2 regions of the Prochlorococcus sp. MIT 1327 genome follow, and region 1 is predicted to be linked to the other one. Evidence: predicted binding sites of a transcription regulator. Region 1 holds the regulator's gene; the other holds the start of a gene.

Evidence for each region. Region 1 encodes HrcA, which represses chaperone genes, less so after heat shock. Its sites were predicted from a motif close to TTAGCACTCNNNNNNNNNGAGTGCTAA; they were not measured.
Region 2: the regulator HrcA is predicted to act here: its motif matches at 2,699-2,725, upstream of groES (co-chaperone GroES).

What each region holds. Positions count from the first base shown of each region.
Region 1 covers NZ_CP138972.1:517,309-525,349, forward strand. Annotated here, with positions in the region: gene SIB80_RS02440 (hypothetical protein) at 265-456, shown strand; gene SIB80_RS02445 (AI-2E family transporter) at 487-1,554, shown strand; gene cysC (adenylyl-sulfate kinase) at 1,499-2,149, opposite strand; gene SIB80_RS02455 (translation initiation factor) at 2,210-2,551, opposite strand; gene SIB80_RS02460 (hypothetical protein) at 2,551-2,823, shown strand; gene trpB (tryptophan synthase subunit beta) at 2,911-4,161, shown strand; gene hrcA (heat-inducible transcriptional repressor HrcA) at 4,397-5,395, opposite strand; gene SIB80_RS02475 (DUF3352 domain-containing protein) at 5,739-7,352, shown strand; gene SIB80_RS02480 (SixA phosphatase family protein) at 7,330-7,830, shown strand; gene SIB80_RS02485 (citrate synthase) at 7,856-8,041, shown strand, end outside.
Region 2 covers NZ_CP138972.1:2,280,339-2,288,379, reverse strand. Annotated here, with positions in the region: gene SIB80_RS11540 (transaldolase family protein) at 1-565, opposite strand, end outside; gene atpC (ATP synthase F1 subunit epsilon) at 599-1,000, opposite strand; gene atpD (F0F1 ATP synthase subunit beta) at 1,085-2,551, opposite strand; gene groES (co-chaperone GroES) at 2,780-3,091, shown strand; gene groL (chaperonin GroEL) at 3,173-4,807, shown strand; gene SIB80_RS11515 (hypothetical protein) at 5,017-5,517, opposite strand; gene SIB80_RS11510 (hypothetical protein) at 5,618-5,908, opposite strand; gene secG (preprotein translocase subunit SecG) at 6,645-6,875, opposite strand; gene gpmI (2,3-bisphosphoglycerate-independent phosphoglycerate mutase) at 6,933-8,041, opposite strand, start outside.

The DNA.
Region 1 (8,041 bases):
TAGACCTTTTAGGTGATTAGCGATGCCGGGATAGAACCAGCGAGATCGTGTTTGTAAGGCAGGCTTTCTACTGCTGAGCCAAACGCCTCTAGAGACAATTCTGCCCTAATGCCTAAGGGTGGCCATGCTCTCCAGATTGCTTTGTCTTGATGATCTTTCCTTACGGCATGAGCCTTGCGCAATTAGCTCAAGCTGGCTGTTACTGCATCATTACAGCTTTCTTTCTGCGGACGCTTTTGCAAATGAGTCATCCAGGCTGATGGTGTGGCATTCCTGGCGGCGACCTTGCTTCTGGGCCTCTCGATAGTCAGCGATAAGGTTCAGGATCTATTGCCCATTGGCTACGCCACGGTGCAGTTGTTTGAAGAGGGCTTTAAGTTTGTTGGGATTGCTTGCTGGCTTGCATTTTGGTGGCAGGCTTCTTTGCGAGGAGCGAAGCTTCAGCCTAGTGACTGATCTGCTGAGGATCTCAATGAGAGTTCTCTGATGCTTGGGCCATTGGTATTCCCTATCTGGTTGCGGCTCAGTCTGCTTTTGCCTCTGTTCGCCCTCAATCTTTGGGTGCTGCGTCAGTTACTACTGCCTTTGGCCCCGTTCCCAGGGCTGTTTGTCACGGCAGCGCTGATTGCATTTTTGCTAGATATTCCCAGTCGCTGGTTGAATCAGCGTGGTCTGTCCCGTTGGTTGGCTATTGGGGTGGTAGCCGTTGTGACAGTGGGTTTGTTGGTGTTGGCGGGCGTTGCGTTGGTGCCCCGTCTGATTGATCAGCTTGGCCAGCTGATCAATGAATTACCCGGTTGGCTTGTGGCTGCAGAAGGGTGGGTTACACGGCTCCAGGAATGGGCTTCGGGTCGGGGATTGCCTAGTGAATTCGGAGACTTCAGCAGTGATTTACTGACACGATTGAGCCGCGTGGCGACTCAGTTGAGTCAGCAATTACTCGGCATTCTTGGAGCCACTCTTGGCATCACCATCAACACGTTGTTGGTGCTTGTCTTGGCAGTGTTTCTTTTGTTGGGGGGCGATCCAATTACTGCAGGGCTGGCTCGTTGGTTGCCGGATCAATGGAGGGAGCTTGTTGTCGATACGATCACGGGCACATTCCGTGGTTATTTTGCCGGGCAGGTCTTGCTTGCATTGATTCTCAGCGGCGGCCAAATCGCTGTTTTTACGCTGCTAGACATTCCCTTTGGAGTGTTATTTGCGGTCTTAATTGGTTTTACGACTTTGATCCCCTACGCCAGTGCGATCACGATTGTTGGTGTTAGTGCACTGCTCGCATTACAGGACCCCCGCATGGGTCTAGAGATTTTGGCCGCTGCGATCGCTGTTGGTCAGATTGTGGATCAAGTGATCCAACCGCGCCTGATGGGAAGCATCGTTGGCTTGCAGCCTGCTTGGTTGCTCATTGCTTTGCCGATTGGTGCCAGAACAGGAGCATTATTTGGTTTTGGTCAGCTCTTGGGGTTATTGCTGGCCGTTCCCGTGGCGAGTTGTATTAAGACACTGGTTGATGCTTGGCGGGAATCACCTTTCGATCCAGCAGAGTCTTGAGCACGATCTCAACGCAACTGTCCAGGCTTTGCTCTCCGGTATTGATCTTTAGTTCGGGTGACGCAGGGTCTTCATAGGGGCTGGAAATACCGGTGAAATCTTTGATTTCGCCTGCCCTGGCTTTGGCATAAAGCCCTTTGGTGTCTCGCTCTTCGCAAATGCTTAGGTCCGCTGCACAGTGGATTTCGATGAAATCATCAACATCTACAAGCTTGCGGGCTTTGTCACGGTCGGCTCGAAAGGGGGAGACGAAAGCGGTGAGCACGATGACACCGGCATCGAGGAAGAGCTTGGCGACCTCGCCGATGCGGCGAATGTTCTCCTCTCGATCTGAGTCGGAGAAGCCGAGGTCTTTGCAAAGGCTATGGCGAATGTTATCGCCATCTAAGACATAGGTGGCAAGACCTTGCTCAAAAAGTGCCGCATTCACTGCATTGGCAAGGGTGCTTTTGCCAGAACCGGATAGGCCAGTGAACCAGAGGATTGCACTGCGGTGGCCGCGTTGTTGTGCTCGCGATTGACGGTCTACGGAGGCTTCATGCCAGACAATGTTCGTGCCCTTGGGGTTTGTATCTCCTTGCGGGGCAGAGCTCATGGTCTTGATGTTGATTGGGCTGCCATTCTCCATTCCGCCTAGCTGATCTGTCAGCTCCTTTCAGCCACCAGCTTGTTTGGGACGGAAGCCCTCGCTTTGCAGGAAGTCCATCACCAGGGTCACCTGGTCGCCCTGTAGCTCGAGTAGATCGTCTTTGACTGTTCCGCCGGTGCCAGCGCGGGCCTTAAGGCGCTTGAGCAAAGCCTTGGCTTCTGTCGCGGTGAGTGCCAGCCCAGTGATCTGGGTCACTGTTTTGCCACGTTTGCCTCCGCGTGTGCGTTGCACCCGCACAGCTTGCTGCTCCTTGGGATTGGCTTGGCTGATATCGGGACGCGCTATCGCTCTGGATTGCCCTGAAAAACCACCTGGGTCTGTGAATTCTTGCCAGCCACCTCGGGGCATTGTCTGATCGCCAATGTTGTGAATGTACGGGGATCGTTGTTTTTGCATGCCATCTTCGCGGTGATCAGATGCAACTCCGCGATCCGATGGCTGCTGGTGATGCTCTGCTGGATGGTTGCTGCAACAACGATTGCAGCGCGAACGCGACGGCGTTCAGCTTGAGTAGAGAGCGGATTCCCATTGCAGCGGCTGCCAGTCTTTTCGTTGTTGGTCTGGCTTGGGCAGGGCCCATGGGGCGGATGGTTGAGTTGGCTGGCAAAGACTCCCTCTAACTTTGCGGCTTCAAACGAAAGCACTCTTTGCTGCTTGGGGTGATTCTTTCGATTCCTAGGCTGGTGTTGTTCTTGCCTGGCGTACCGGTGACCAGCACTCTGCCCTCTCAGCCCAAAGATGCGGACCTCGCTGTGAGTGCGCGACCTTCTGCCCAGGGGCGTTTCGGCAGATATGGGGGCCAGTACGTGCCCGAAACCTTGATGCCTGCCTTGGCTGAACTGGAGCAAGCAGCTGCGCTGGCATGGAAAGATCCTGCCTTCACTGCTGAGTTGGATCGGTTGCTGCGTAGCTATGTGGGTCGGGCGACGCCGCTTTATGAGGCTGAGCGCCTCACAGCTCATTACTGCCGTTCAGACGGAGGCCCCAGGATCTGGCTTAAGCGTGAGGACCTCAATCACACAGGCGCTCACAAAATCAATAACGCTTTGGGTCAGGCTCTGTTGGCCTTACGCATGGGTAAAAAGCGGATCATTGCCGAAACAGGTGCGGGTCAACACGGTGTGGCCACGGCCACGGTGTGTGCCCGCTTTGGTCTTGAGTGTGTCGTCTACATGGGCGCTGAGGACATGCGCCGTCAGGCGTTGAATGTGTTCCGCATGCGTCTGCTGGGAGCCACAGTGCAGCCTGTAACCGCAGGCACGGCCACGCTGAAGGACGCGACGAGTGAGGCGATTCGTGATTGGGTCACCAATGTGGAAACCACCCATTACATCCTTGGTTCGGTGGCTGGTCCCCATCCCTATCCGATGCTTGTTCGCGACTTTCATGCCGTGATCGGTCAGGAGGCCAGGCAGCAGTGTGCTGAGGCTTTCGGTCGCTTGCCTGATGTTCTTTTGGCGTGCGTTGGTGGTGGGTCCAATGCCATGGGTTTGTTTCATTCCTTCGTGCAGGACCGCTCTGTGCGCATGATTGGAGTGGAAGCTGCTGGTGATGGTGTTGAAACTGGTCGTCATGCGGCAACAATCACCGAAGGTCGAGTAGGCGTCTTGCATGGAGCGATGAGTTTGTTGCTTCAGGATGATGAAGGTCAGGTGCAAGAGGCGCATTCGATTAGTGCCGGCCTCGACTACCCAGGAGTGGGTCCAGAACACAGCTACCTGTGTGAGATTGGTAGGGCGGAGTATGCCGCGGTTAGCGATCAGCAGGCTTTGGATGCCCTGCGCTTGGTGAGTGAACTAGAGGGAATTATTCCTGCTCTAGAGACGGCCCATGCCTTTGCTTGGTTAGAGATGCTTTGCCCCACTCTCGCCGCTGGAACAGAAGTGGTGATCAATTGCTCTGGCCGTGGCGATAAAGATGTCAACACCGTGGCAGAGAAACTGGGCAATCAGCTTTGAGTGATGGCTGCCGGCAGTAAGCGTTTTGCTCGAGCCATGAGCTGATGGCATCAGAGCTTGACCATCGGCAAGGGGTTAACGAGTAACTGATCACGAGAACCAATAACGCAAAGATCAATCAGTTCATGGGCTCCATTTCCAGTTTTTGTTGAACCGTTTATACCGCCGAAAACCTAGTCGTCGAAGCTTGGTAGTCGTAGCAAAAAAGTTTGCAACTCATGGCTAGCTGTCTCGCTTAGCAGAGCAACCTTTCAAGGTGATTCGCCACGCTGCTCACGGCTGCCTTGGCTGTGGCATAAGCCATGCGCATCGGGCCAACCAGAGCAACTTGTCCGATGCCTTCCCCGGAGCTGTGATAGGTCGCTTGCACCACGGAACAGGCTTCTAGGGCGCTCTTGGGGTGCTCCGCGCCGATCCACACGCCTCCCAGTTGCTCACTGCCAACTGGCACCACTGCAGCTGGCTGCGTATCCATCAGTTCCAGTAAAGGTTGGAGGCTGGCGCTACTGCTGAATTCTGGCTGCGCAAGCAGCCTGGACATCCCATGGAACACCGCATCTGATTCAGCCGGTGTTTGAGCTTGGCTGTGGCTGTGAATCGCCTCTCGCAGTAAAGATCCGCTCAGATTGAGCTGCGGTGGCAGGCTCGACCAGTCGAGGCTGCCGTTTCCCGTTGTGGCCAATTGATCGCGGGTCCACTCCTCGATGGCTTCGAGTTCGTTGCTGGCTTCATGGGGCAGGCGCAGATTGAGATGACTGGCTTGGTTGGAGCTTTCAACCAGCATCACCAGCAGCCGGTCGCCACTGCGCACCAGGCGTACGGCTTGAAGCGTTGGCTTTGGCCGTGCTGGCCTGGTAATCAAGCTCATCAGGCCGGTGAAATCGGTGAGGCGACGGGCCAATTGCCACATCAAGTCATCGAGAGCTGCCCAGCGCAGACTGAGGTTTGTCAGTTCCCGTTCCAGGTGCTGCGCCGCCGATCCTGGAGGCGGCAGCAAGCAGTCCACATAGTGGCGATAGCCCTGCGGGCTCGGCACTCTTCCCGCCGAGGTATGAGGTTGGGTGAGCAGGCCACGCTGTTCAAGGGCCCCCATTGCCGAACGAACCGTTGCGGCGCTCGCTTGGAGGCCAAAGCGTTGCACCAGGGTTTTGCTGCCGACGGGCTCAATCGTGTCCACGTAGTGGTGCACCGTTGCTTGAAGCACCTGCTGTTGTCGTGCCGGTAGCGACTCCAAAGCGGTGACGTCGGGATCTTGATGGTACGGGGGGGGGTCGCCCTTCTTTTGTGCTCTGTCACGAACTCACTAAGCCGGCCTCAGTGTTGGCGCAGTTTGCTTGCAACCCAGCATCACCAAGTCTCGATGCTTCTTTCCAGATTGCAGCTGTTGTGGTTCTCGTCGTGTAGCTCGACAAGATTTTGTGGCGGAAATTTTGCTGCTGTTCGCGATTCAGTTGGCTTGCGCAAACAGGCCTGTCAATCGCCTCATTGTTGTTGACTTTGTGAGCGCTTCATACTGGGCGCAAGACGATCAGATGATTAATGGATAAAGATGATCTAAAGAGTCCCATTGCCGGCCCATGAAGGCCCGCCCGTTTTTGATTGCCGTGCTAGCCACGGTGTTTGTCCTGTTCTCATTGGTGGCGGGGCTTGGATGGGCTATGGCCCGCCAAAACCCTCTTCGTTTGGTTGATCAGCCACTGGAGTTGCCACGTGCTGCAAGGTTTGTGCCTCGAGATGCTGCTCTTGCCGTTCATTGGTTGATGGATCCAGTGCGTGTGCCGGCCTATGCCCAGGCTGTAGCGCCGGCACGCAACCGTCGCAAGGCTCGCGATGGTGCTCAGCAGATTCGTGATGGTGCTTTCGCACTCGCTGGTTTGGATTTTGAGTCGGAGTTGGTCGACTGGCTTGGTCCGCAAGTGAGTATGGCTCTGTTGGAACCCAACGGGTCAGAAGGATCCATGGGTTGGCTTTTGGTTCTAGAGAGTCGAGATCAGGATGGTGCGAGGCGGTTTTTACAGCGCTTTTGGCAAGCCCGCAGCTTGGCTGGCACAGATCTGCAGATCAGCCGCTATCGGGGGATGGGAGTGATTAGTGGCAAAGGGGCTTTGAGCGGACGCAATCCACAGCCTTTGGCAACAGCATTGATCGACGATGACCTGCTGTTGCTTGCCTCCGGCCGGGGGGTATTGGAACAGGCTCTTGATGTTTCCCAGTTGTCTGATCAGCATCAACTTGGCGATCAGGAGCTTGTCGAGATCGTGCGCCAGCTGGGGGATGGTGTAGCGCTGATGGTTGCCTCGCCGCCCGCGCTTCACTCTTGGTTAGGCCTGCCTAAGCAGCTCAGCCAGCGGGAGGATCTGTTGGGTTTGGTGGCTGCCTTGAAGCCTGGAGGGTCCGATTTGGCGCTGGAAGGGCTGTTGCGTTTCCAGCAACCCCTGGAAGCTGTTGCAAGTGAGGCTGGATCAGCTGATGGACTTGCTCAGCTCACTGCCTCGGCTGGTGGTCAGGCGGAGGCACTCGCTTTGCTGAGTTCACCTTCTCGATTACTGGATCCCTCAGATCAGGATCCTCTGGTGCAGTGGTTAGGCCCCTTACTGCGTCAGCAGTTGAAGGCAAATGAACTGTCTTCGGCTGCCACGATTGCTGGTTTGGACGATGGACCGTTGTTGTGGCTTCAGCAGCCCGAAGGCTGGCTGGTTGCGACCAAGCAGGACCATCCAGCTGTCTCGGTGGTGGATGATGCGCTGACTGAGCAGGGTTTTATTCGTTCGGATTTGCCGTCTGATGACGAATCTCTGCAGGTGTGGACGCGCTTGGCACGTCAACAAAGCTCCACTAAGAACTTGCTTGAGGCTCAGTTGGGCGTTGCTTTGGCCGAAGAGCCAGACCAGGCCTGGTGGGGGCAGACCCTTGCGGCTCTGCAGCAGCGCAAGCAGGGCAAGGCATTGCAGCCTCGTCTTCGTCAGCTGAACAATCTCAATCGAGATGATCGTCCGCTTACTCAACAGCTGGTTCTTGGTGCAAGTCCTGGTCGCGTGCAGCTTCAGCATTGGCGTCCCTGGACGTTGATGCAAACGCTTGCTGATGGTTCAATGCAGCCCAGTGTGCAGGGGTTGGCCATGGCTGTGGGGCCTGATCAAGATGAGCAAAGCTCTTCTCTTCGCATGCGTGCCCGCCTCAACCTCGGTTGATCTTTTCTTATTGCGCCATGGCATCGCTGAGCAGCGTTGCTATGGCGTTGATGATTCGCTAAGGCCACTTACAGAGCAAGGAATTCTGCGCACGATGGAGGTCGCTCGTCGCTTGCGAAGCCTTGGCTTTGCTGCTGATCGTCTGCTGAGTAGTCCTTATCTGCGTGCGGCTCAGACGGCCGAACTTGCGCAGCAGGCAGGTCTGGCGGGGCGTGTGGAATTCGAGAGTTGCTTGCTTCCTGGCAGGGATCCTTGGCCTTTGCTTGAAGGATTGGTTGGGCGCTGCCTTTTGGTGGGTCATGAACCTGATTTGACCCATCTAGCAGCAAGGTTGCTTGGCATCCCTACGGGCTGCCTGGTGTTGAAGAAGGCTGGTTTTGCTCACCTCAGATGGTCGCAGCAGAAACGAAGCCCTGCTGGCAGGGCAACGCTGCAGGTGTTGTTGAGGCCGTCGGTGTTGTTGCCCTGTTCCGCTTAGGTTGCCAAGCAGTTGTTGAGATGCGGTGGGGCAGGAGCAGGTTGGGGAGATTCGCCACGATCGCAGTGGCATCAGCTTTCGTCCGGGGCTGGAGGGAGTGCCAGTAACCCAATCCGCCATCTGTGATATCGATGGAATGCAGGGGCGGCTTGCTTATCGGGGTTATCCAATTGCGGAGCTCTCAGCGCATAGCAGCTTTTTGGAAACCACT
Region 2 (8,041 bases), 830 kb from region 1:
TTCCTGCTGCCGCCAAATGGCTGAGATCACGACGACTGCGCAAACTAGCCACCAGGAGTTTGCAGCTACTGCTAACTCCTTCTAGGGCTCGTTGCATTGCTATCAATTCGGTGTAGCCATCACGGCCTTGATCGTTAATCCGTCCGAGGTAGGGGGCGATGTGTTGAGCACCCAAGGCTGCAGCGATCAAGACCTGGGGGGCTTCAAAACAGGCCGTGAATGTGATGGGGATTTCTGCTGCGATCAGGGTGCTGGCTGCTTGGCTTCCTGCTTGGGTAATCGGCAGTTTGACGTGAACAGTGAGAGCTGGAGTCGTCAATTGGGCCAAGGCAGCGCCGCATTCTGCTAGCTCGATGGCATGCTTTCCCCATGCTTGAAGATGCAGCTCTAAACAACCCAGTCGTTCGGCGGCAGCAGCCAAGCTCTTGAGATGATCAAGTTGGCAGGGTTGTTGGGCTCGTCTCAGCAGTGTTGGGTTGGTTGTGATGCCAGTAAAAAGACCTGTGGGAAGCCATGCTTCCCATTTGCTTGGGTCTGCGCTGTCGAGTAAGAGCTGCAGCGTCAACTCAATGTCCTCAGCAGCTGCCTATGGATTTGCTTATTTAGTGGCTTGAACTCGTGCTCGGGCGCGATTGAAGTTCTGTTGTGCCTTTATTTTTTCGGTTGAGGGTTCCTGGCCTTCCATTTGGCTCACTTTGGCCTTGGCTTGTTCCAGCTCTGCTTCAGCCGTTGTTGCATCAATGCTCTTGCCGAGTTCGGCACCATTCACCAACACTGTGACATCGTCTGCTTCAACTTCGGCGAATCCACCCATCAGGGCAATGGAGTTCCAGGCCCCATTGGTTCGAACCCTCATCACACCGATATCCAGGGCCGTGACAAGCGATATGTGGCCTGGCAGGATGCCAATCAGGCCTGTGGTGCTAGGAAGAATCACCTCTTCAGCAGTGCCGTCGAACACACTCTGGTCAGGTGCCAGAACGCGGAGGGTGAGAGACATGGTTCGGAGGCTTGGGTTTGACGTGGAGAAACTGAATGGGGATGAAAGTGATTAGCGGGGAGATGTCTCACTCCCCGCTGGGCTTCAACCCTTTGCTTCTGAAGCCATCTTCTCGGCCTTAGCTTTGACCTCGTCGATGTTGCCAACCAGGTAGAAGGCTTGCTCAGGGAGATGGTCTAGTTCACCGGACATGATCATATTGAAGCCGGCGATGGTTTCTTCCAGCTTGACGTACTTGCCGGACATGCCGGTAAAAATCTCGGCGACAAAGAAGGGCTGGGAAAGGAACTTCTCAATCTTGCGGGCACGATCTACTGTGCGGCGATCATCTTCTGAGAGTTCGTCGAGACCAAGGATGGCAATGATGTCTTGCAGTTCCTTGTAGCGCTGCAGTGTGGCCTGCACGCTTCGTGCTGTGCGGTAATGCTCATCACCAACAACTGATGGCTGAAGCATGGTGCTGGTGGAATCCAAAGGATCCACAGCTGGGTAAATGCCCTTGGCGGCCAATGCACGAGCCAGCACAGTTGTGGCGTCTAAGTGGGCAAATGTTGTGGCTGGTGCGGGGTCGGTGAGGTCATCAGCGGGAACGTAGACGGCCTGAATCGAGGTAATCGATCCCTCTAGGGTAGATGTGATGCGCTCTTGAAGTGCACCAACGTCGGTGCCAAGGGTGGGCTGGTAACCCACGGCGGAAGGCATGCGACCCAACAAAGCAGAAACTTCTGATCCGGCTTGCACAAAACGGAAGATGTTGTCGATGAACAGCAGCACGTCTTGCTTGTTCACGTCGCGGAAGTGCTCAGCCATGGTGAGAGCTGAAAGACCAACGCGCATCCGGGCGCCAGGGGGCTCATTCATCTGCCCGAAGCAAAGAGCTACCTTCGACTTCGATAGGTCGTCGGAGTTGATCACTCCGGATTCTTTGAATTCCTCGTAGAGGTCGTTGCCTTCACGAGTGCGCTCGCCCACACCACCAAAGACAGACACACCACCGTGTTCTTTGGCGATGTTATTGATCAGTTCCTGAATCAGCACGGTCTTGCCAACACCGGCACCACCGAAGAGGCCAACCTTGCCGCCTTGACGGTAAGGAGCCAGGAGATCAATCACCTTGATGCCAGTTTCAAAAACTGTTGGTTTGGTCTCTAGCTCAGTGAGTTTTGGTGATGGTCTGTGAATCGGGGCAGTTGCATCGGTTGTAACAGGACCCTGCTCATCAACTGGTTCGCCGAGCACGTTGAAGATCCTGCCCAGAGTGGCTTCACCAACGGGCACGGAAATTGCAGCGCCGGTGTCGAGGGCTTCCATGCCACGAACCAGACCATCCGTGCTGCTCATGGAGACCGCACGCACTCGATGGTCGCCGAGGAGTTGCTGCACTTCGGCAGTGATGGCAACATCCTGACCGGATGGGTTCTTGCCCTCAATGCGAAGGGCATTGAGGATCTTGGGCAGCTTGCCGGCAGGGAATTCCACATCCAGAACCGGGCCAATCACCTGACGAATGACGCCCTTGGTGCCGGCGGTGGCGGTAGCTGCAGCGGCCATAAGAAAATAGAGTTTTGCAAGGGGTTGCGTGTCTAACGCATTCCCTTTCAGAGCGGCGCAACATTACCACTGCATGGCGAGATCTTCTCAGGGTTCGGTGACCCGCACAGGGATCGACTAGTCGGCACAGCATCAACACACATAGGGTTGGCACTCAATGGCCACGAGTGCTACTCCAGGTCGTTATGTGGTGCTTCGGCGCCCTGTTCTTGCTCTTTCAATACACCCATGGCAGCTGTTTCTCTCAGCGTCTCCACCGTTAAGCCTCTCGGAGATCGCGTTTTTGTGAAAGTCTCTGAATCAGAGGAGAAAACTGCGGGCGGCATCCTTTTGCCTGATACCGCCAAGGAAAAGCCCCAGGTGGGCGAGGTGGTTCAAGTTGGCCCTGGAAAGCGCAATGACGATGGTTCCCGCCAGGCTCCCGAAGTGGGAGTTGGTGACAAGGTTCTTTACAGCAAGTACGCAGGTACAGACATCAAGCTCAGCACAGACGAGTACGTGCTGTTGTCCGAGAAGGACATCCTTGCTGTCGTCAACTGAGCTTTGCGGCTGACTCTGACTTTCAGCTGACACCGGCTTTCAACTGACCAAATCCATCATTTTTAAAGGACAACGCCTCCCATGGCTAAGCGCATTATTTACAACGAGCAAGCTCGACGTGCCCTTGAGCGCGGCATTGACATCCTGGCCGAATCCGTGGCCGTCACATTGGGCCCCAAAGGCCGCAATGTGGTGCTTGAGAAAAAGTTTGGTGCACCCCAAATCATCAACGATGGCGTCACCATCGCTAAAGAGATTGAGCTTGAAGATCACATTGAGAACACTGGTGTTGCTCTGATCCGTCAGGCAGCTTCGAAGACCAATGACGCTGCAGGTGATGGCACGACCACAGCCACTGTTTTGGCCCATGCCATGGTGAAGGCCGGCTTGCGCAATGTGGCGGCTGGTGCCAATGCAATCTCCTTGAAAAAGGGGATCGACAAGGCTTCCGACTTCCTCGTGAGCAAGATTGAGGAGCTCGCCAAGCCGATCAGTGACAGCAACGCCATCGCTCAGTGTGGAACCATTGCTGCCGGCAACGACGAGGAAGTGGGTCAGATGATTGCTGACGCCATGGACAAAGTTGGCAAGGAAGGTGTGATCTCTCTTGAAGAGGGCAAGTCGATGACCACTGAACTGGAGGTCACCGAGGGGATGCGTTTCGATAAGGGCTACATCTCCCCTTACTTCGCCACTGACACTGAGCGGATGGAGGCTGTGCTGGATGAGCCCTACATTCTCCTCACTGACAAGAAGATTGGCTTGGTACAGGATCTGGTGCCTGTGCTCGAACAGATTGCCCGCACTGGCAAGCCCCTGCTGATCATTGCTGAGGACATTGAGAAGGAAGCTCTCGCAACCTTGGTGGTCAATCGTCTTCGTGGTGTGCTGAATGTGGCTGCCGTGAAGGCGCCTGGGTTTGGTGATCGCCGTAAGGCCATGCTCGAAGACATGGCAGTGCTGACCAATGGTCAGTTGATCACCGAAGACGCCGGTCTTAAATTGGACAATGCCAAGCTGGAAATGCTTGGTACAGCGCGCCGTGTGACCATCAATAAGGACACCACAACGATCGTTGCCGAAGGCAATGAGACGGCGGTGAAAGGGCGTTGCGAGCAGATCAAAAAGCAGATGGACGAGACTGACTCGACCTACGACAAGGAGAAGCTGCAGGAACGACTTGCCAAGCTGGCCGGTGGCGTTGCTGTTGTGAAGGTTGGTGCTGCCACCGAAACCGAGATGAAGGACAAGAAGCTCCGTCTTGAAGACGCCATCAACGCCACCAAGGCAGCAGTTGAGGAAGGCATCGTCCCAGGTGGCGGCACCACACTGACTCACCTCGCTTCTGATCTGCAGAAGTGGGCTAATAGCAACCTCAGCGGTGAGGAGCTTATCGGTTCCAACATTGTGGAGGCTTCCCTGGCTGCTCCCTTGATGCGCATTGCTGAGAATGCAGGCGCGAATGGTGCTGTCGTGGCCGAGAACGTCAAGAGCAGGCCTATCAGTGACGGCTATAACGCTGCTACTGGGGATTACATCGACATGCTTGCTGCAGGCATTGTTGACCCTGCCAAAGTCACCCGTTCTGGTTTGCAGAATGCGGCCTCGATTGCTGGCATGGTGCTGACCACTGAGTGCATCGTTGCTGATTTGCCAGAGAAGAAGGAGGCAGCTCCTGCAGGTGGTGGCGGCATGGGTGGTGACTTCGACTACTGATCAAAGCCGGGACTCTTCGGAGTCCCACAAGTCACATGTCATCAAGAACAGATCAAAAGCACCCTTCTGGGTGCTTTTTTTTGGCCGATATCAAGGACGATCGCTGGTAGTAACTCTTAGAGAGTTGTGCTGATCAAGAGTCATGATCATTGCTGTCTTGATGCTTGCATTGCAAGATCAATTTGAAGCTGAACTTACTTTGGGAATTTTTATGACATCGCTTTTCTTAATGCATAGACAGCGGCACCAGTGCGTTCGTAAATGTGCACTTTTGTGCGCTTCATCTCGATGCCATATGGATTAGTGAAGATCGCAAATAGTATGCGCGCAAATCTAAATAAATTCTTCTTTGTTGATGTTTTGCTTGCGTCTTCCTGTTTGACCAGTAACAGTATCTCTTCGGTAATAATTTTGTTGTCGCTAAATGCTTTTAGCATCTTTTCTTTCTCTGAACTGTTGATCGTATCGAGGATGATCCTTAGGCCTCTGATTGAGTCTCGGTCGCCTCTTGTAATCTCCCTGGTAATACTTTGATAGAGATTCTCCCATTTGTATGGCTCTTCTTTGAATAGATATGATGCCGGACTACTTGAGCTTGCCTTTGACAATCTCGCCTTTTCGTCTTCTTCATTTTGTTGTGATTTCCAGTAATCATATAAAGGAGAAGCCTTTTTTATGATTGTTGCAAGTTCTTTTCCTTTGGGAGGCATTTGATTTTCAGGGCAAATGATTTTTTATGGAGCACTGATTTGTTGGCAAGAATGCAACTGAATGGGCTGGCAGCCTCTCGCTGAGCTGCAGACTGGCTAATTATTTGACGCTTTGATGGTCAATACCTGTTTCTTTCTCATAGGCAATGACCAGGTCGACCAATTCTTTCTTGAGTAATCCTTTTAGCTTATCATTTGACTCCTTGGCGGGAACTATTTGATTTCCATTCGTTTGTGTGTCTTTGGTTACCCCAGCATTAAGCAGAGAGACAAGCCTTTTAAATGAGTCAAAAACAATAAAAGTAATCCTGATAAGAAGTAAGATGATTGTATCGGTTGTGATCTTTTCTTCTGGCGCCTTTGACGTCTTCTCCTCTGGTGCCTTTGCCATTTTGGGTTTCCGATAAATGTCTTGTCGATAAGAAATCAGTAGAGCAAGTCGCCATCGCCTACACTTTGATTATAGCTTGAATCCCATTTGGAGCATAGTGTTTAGCCTCTTGATTTTAGCAAAGGAGCTTTGACTTGTTTTTGGGCGCAAGACACTTTGCCGCTTGACTTCTCATCCCTTCGTTTTGTTGTTGTATTCATTGCAAGCCGCAGAAGCAGATTGTAATTCTTCGACTATGCATCAGAGATTCTCTCTTTATTGTCTTTGCCGCTTATCATATGCAACATAGCTTGATGTGTTATTTGAGCCATTTGTGCTTACTTAAGCATCACTAAAATTGCTTTTTGGGCTCAGTGATGATATTCCTATTGTGCTCAAGATGATCTTTGCTTTCCTGCGGCTGCTTTAGGCCTGCGCATGTTGCTGATCGATGGCAATTGCCTGTTTTAAATAATAACTTAAGGCAGGCAATCTTTTGAATAAGCTATGGCTCTGTTAACTCGCAGTGAGTGTGGAGAGGCATGCTTCCCTTCCTGCTGCAATGCTCAACTTTCTTTTTGCTTTGAGGTGTATTCCCATAGTGGCCTTGCTTCTGAGTTATGCAGAAGGCGTTGAGTTGCAGCTTGGTATGTAAAAAATGGTGATGAATTCGATATCGATTGGAAAGGTTCATCACATTTTTGTTCAATCCTTTTAGCAATGATCCTGCTTGCCTACGGAGGAATCAAAGCTCAGCTCAAGTGAGCCAGCCAGCGCTAAGGATCACTGCAAGAGTCAAGAATATGGCTAGGCATGTCCAGGTGATCCTGTCCAAGGTTGCCTCGGCACTGCTGGTGCTTGTGAAACTGGAGCTGCCGCTAGCGGATATCCCTCCCATGCCACCACCCTTGGGGCTATGCAACAGGACCAACAGCATCAAGAGAACGCCAGAAGCGACCCAGACCCAGGAGAGAACAGAGGTAATCATGGCCTCAGTCTAGGGATGTGTTGATCATGCTCTGACCTCAGCTCGCGATCGTTCGCCTCAAACGGGTTGAGGGAGTCTTGCAGAGGGTGTTGGTGACTCAATGGCTTGAATCAACGTGAAGCCTGACATGGCATCGGGCTTAGGTAAATCCAGCAGTTGCAGCAGCGTGGGTGCGATGTCAGCCAGGCCACCGCCTGCACGCAGCTGGATGTCATTGCCGTAGCCAGACAGCTTGCGTTTCTCTCCTTCTACCAAGATCACAGGCACGGGGTTCGTGGTGTGAGCCGTCCAAGCCTGACCATCTGAACCTTGCATCAGTTCGGCATTGCCATGGTCTGCCGTGATCAACAGAGTGCCGCCCATTCGTCCGGTCGAATCCAGCAATCGGCCGATGCAGCGGTCCACGGTGCTGATGGCTTCTTGAGCGGCTCCCATCACACCGGTGTGCCCGACCATATCTGGATTGGCGTAGTTGATGATGACCAGTGAATACACGCCACTCTCAATCGCGTTCACACAACTCTCGGTCAGCGTGTCCGCAGCCATCGCTGGAGCCAGGTCGTAGGTGGCCACGCGGGGGGATGGCACAAGATGACGCTCCTCGCCTGCTAGTGGCTGTTCGATTCCACCATTCATGAAATATGTGACGTGGGGATACTTCTCTGTTTCGGCGGTGCGGTATTGGCGTAGGCCGTGTTCAGAGACCACCTGACCGAGCAGATCGTCGAGTGATTCGGCTGGGAAGGCAACTGCTACAGGGAGATCGTGTTCGTACTGGGTGAAGGTAACGACATCGAGGCTGGGCTGATTGGCTCGAGGGAAACCATCGAAGTCTGGAAGAGTGAGGGCTTGCACCAATTGCCTGGCGCGGTCAGGACGGAAGTTGAACATCACGAGGCCATCCCCGTCTTTGAAGTAGTTATTGCTAAGACGTGTGGGTTCTAGGAATTCGTCGGTGGTGCCGTTGGCATAACTTGCGCTGAGAACGTCTCCGGCAGTGACTCTGCTGATCGATTGATTTGGGTCGGTGAGTACCTCATAGGCCCTGATCGTGCGCTCCCAGCGGTGGTCACGGTCCATGGCCCAATAGCGGCCGCAGAGGCTGGCCAACTCACCGACTCCACTGGCGTTGATGGCGTCTTCGATTTGGTGTAGGTAGTTGCTCG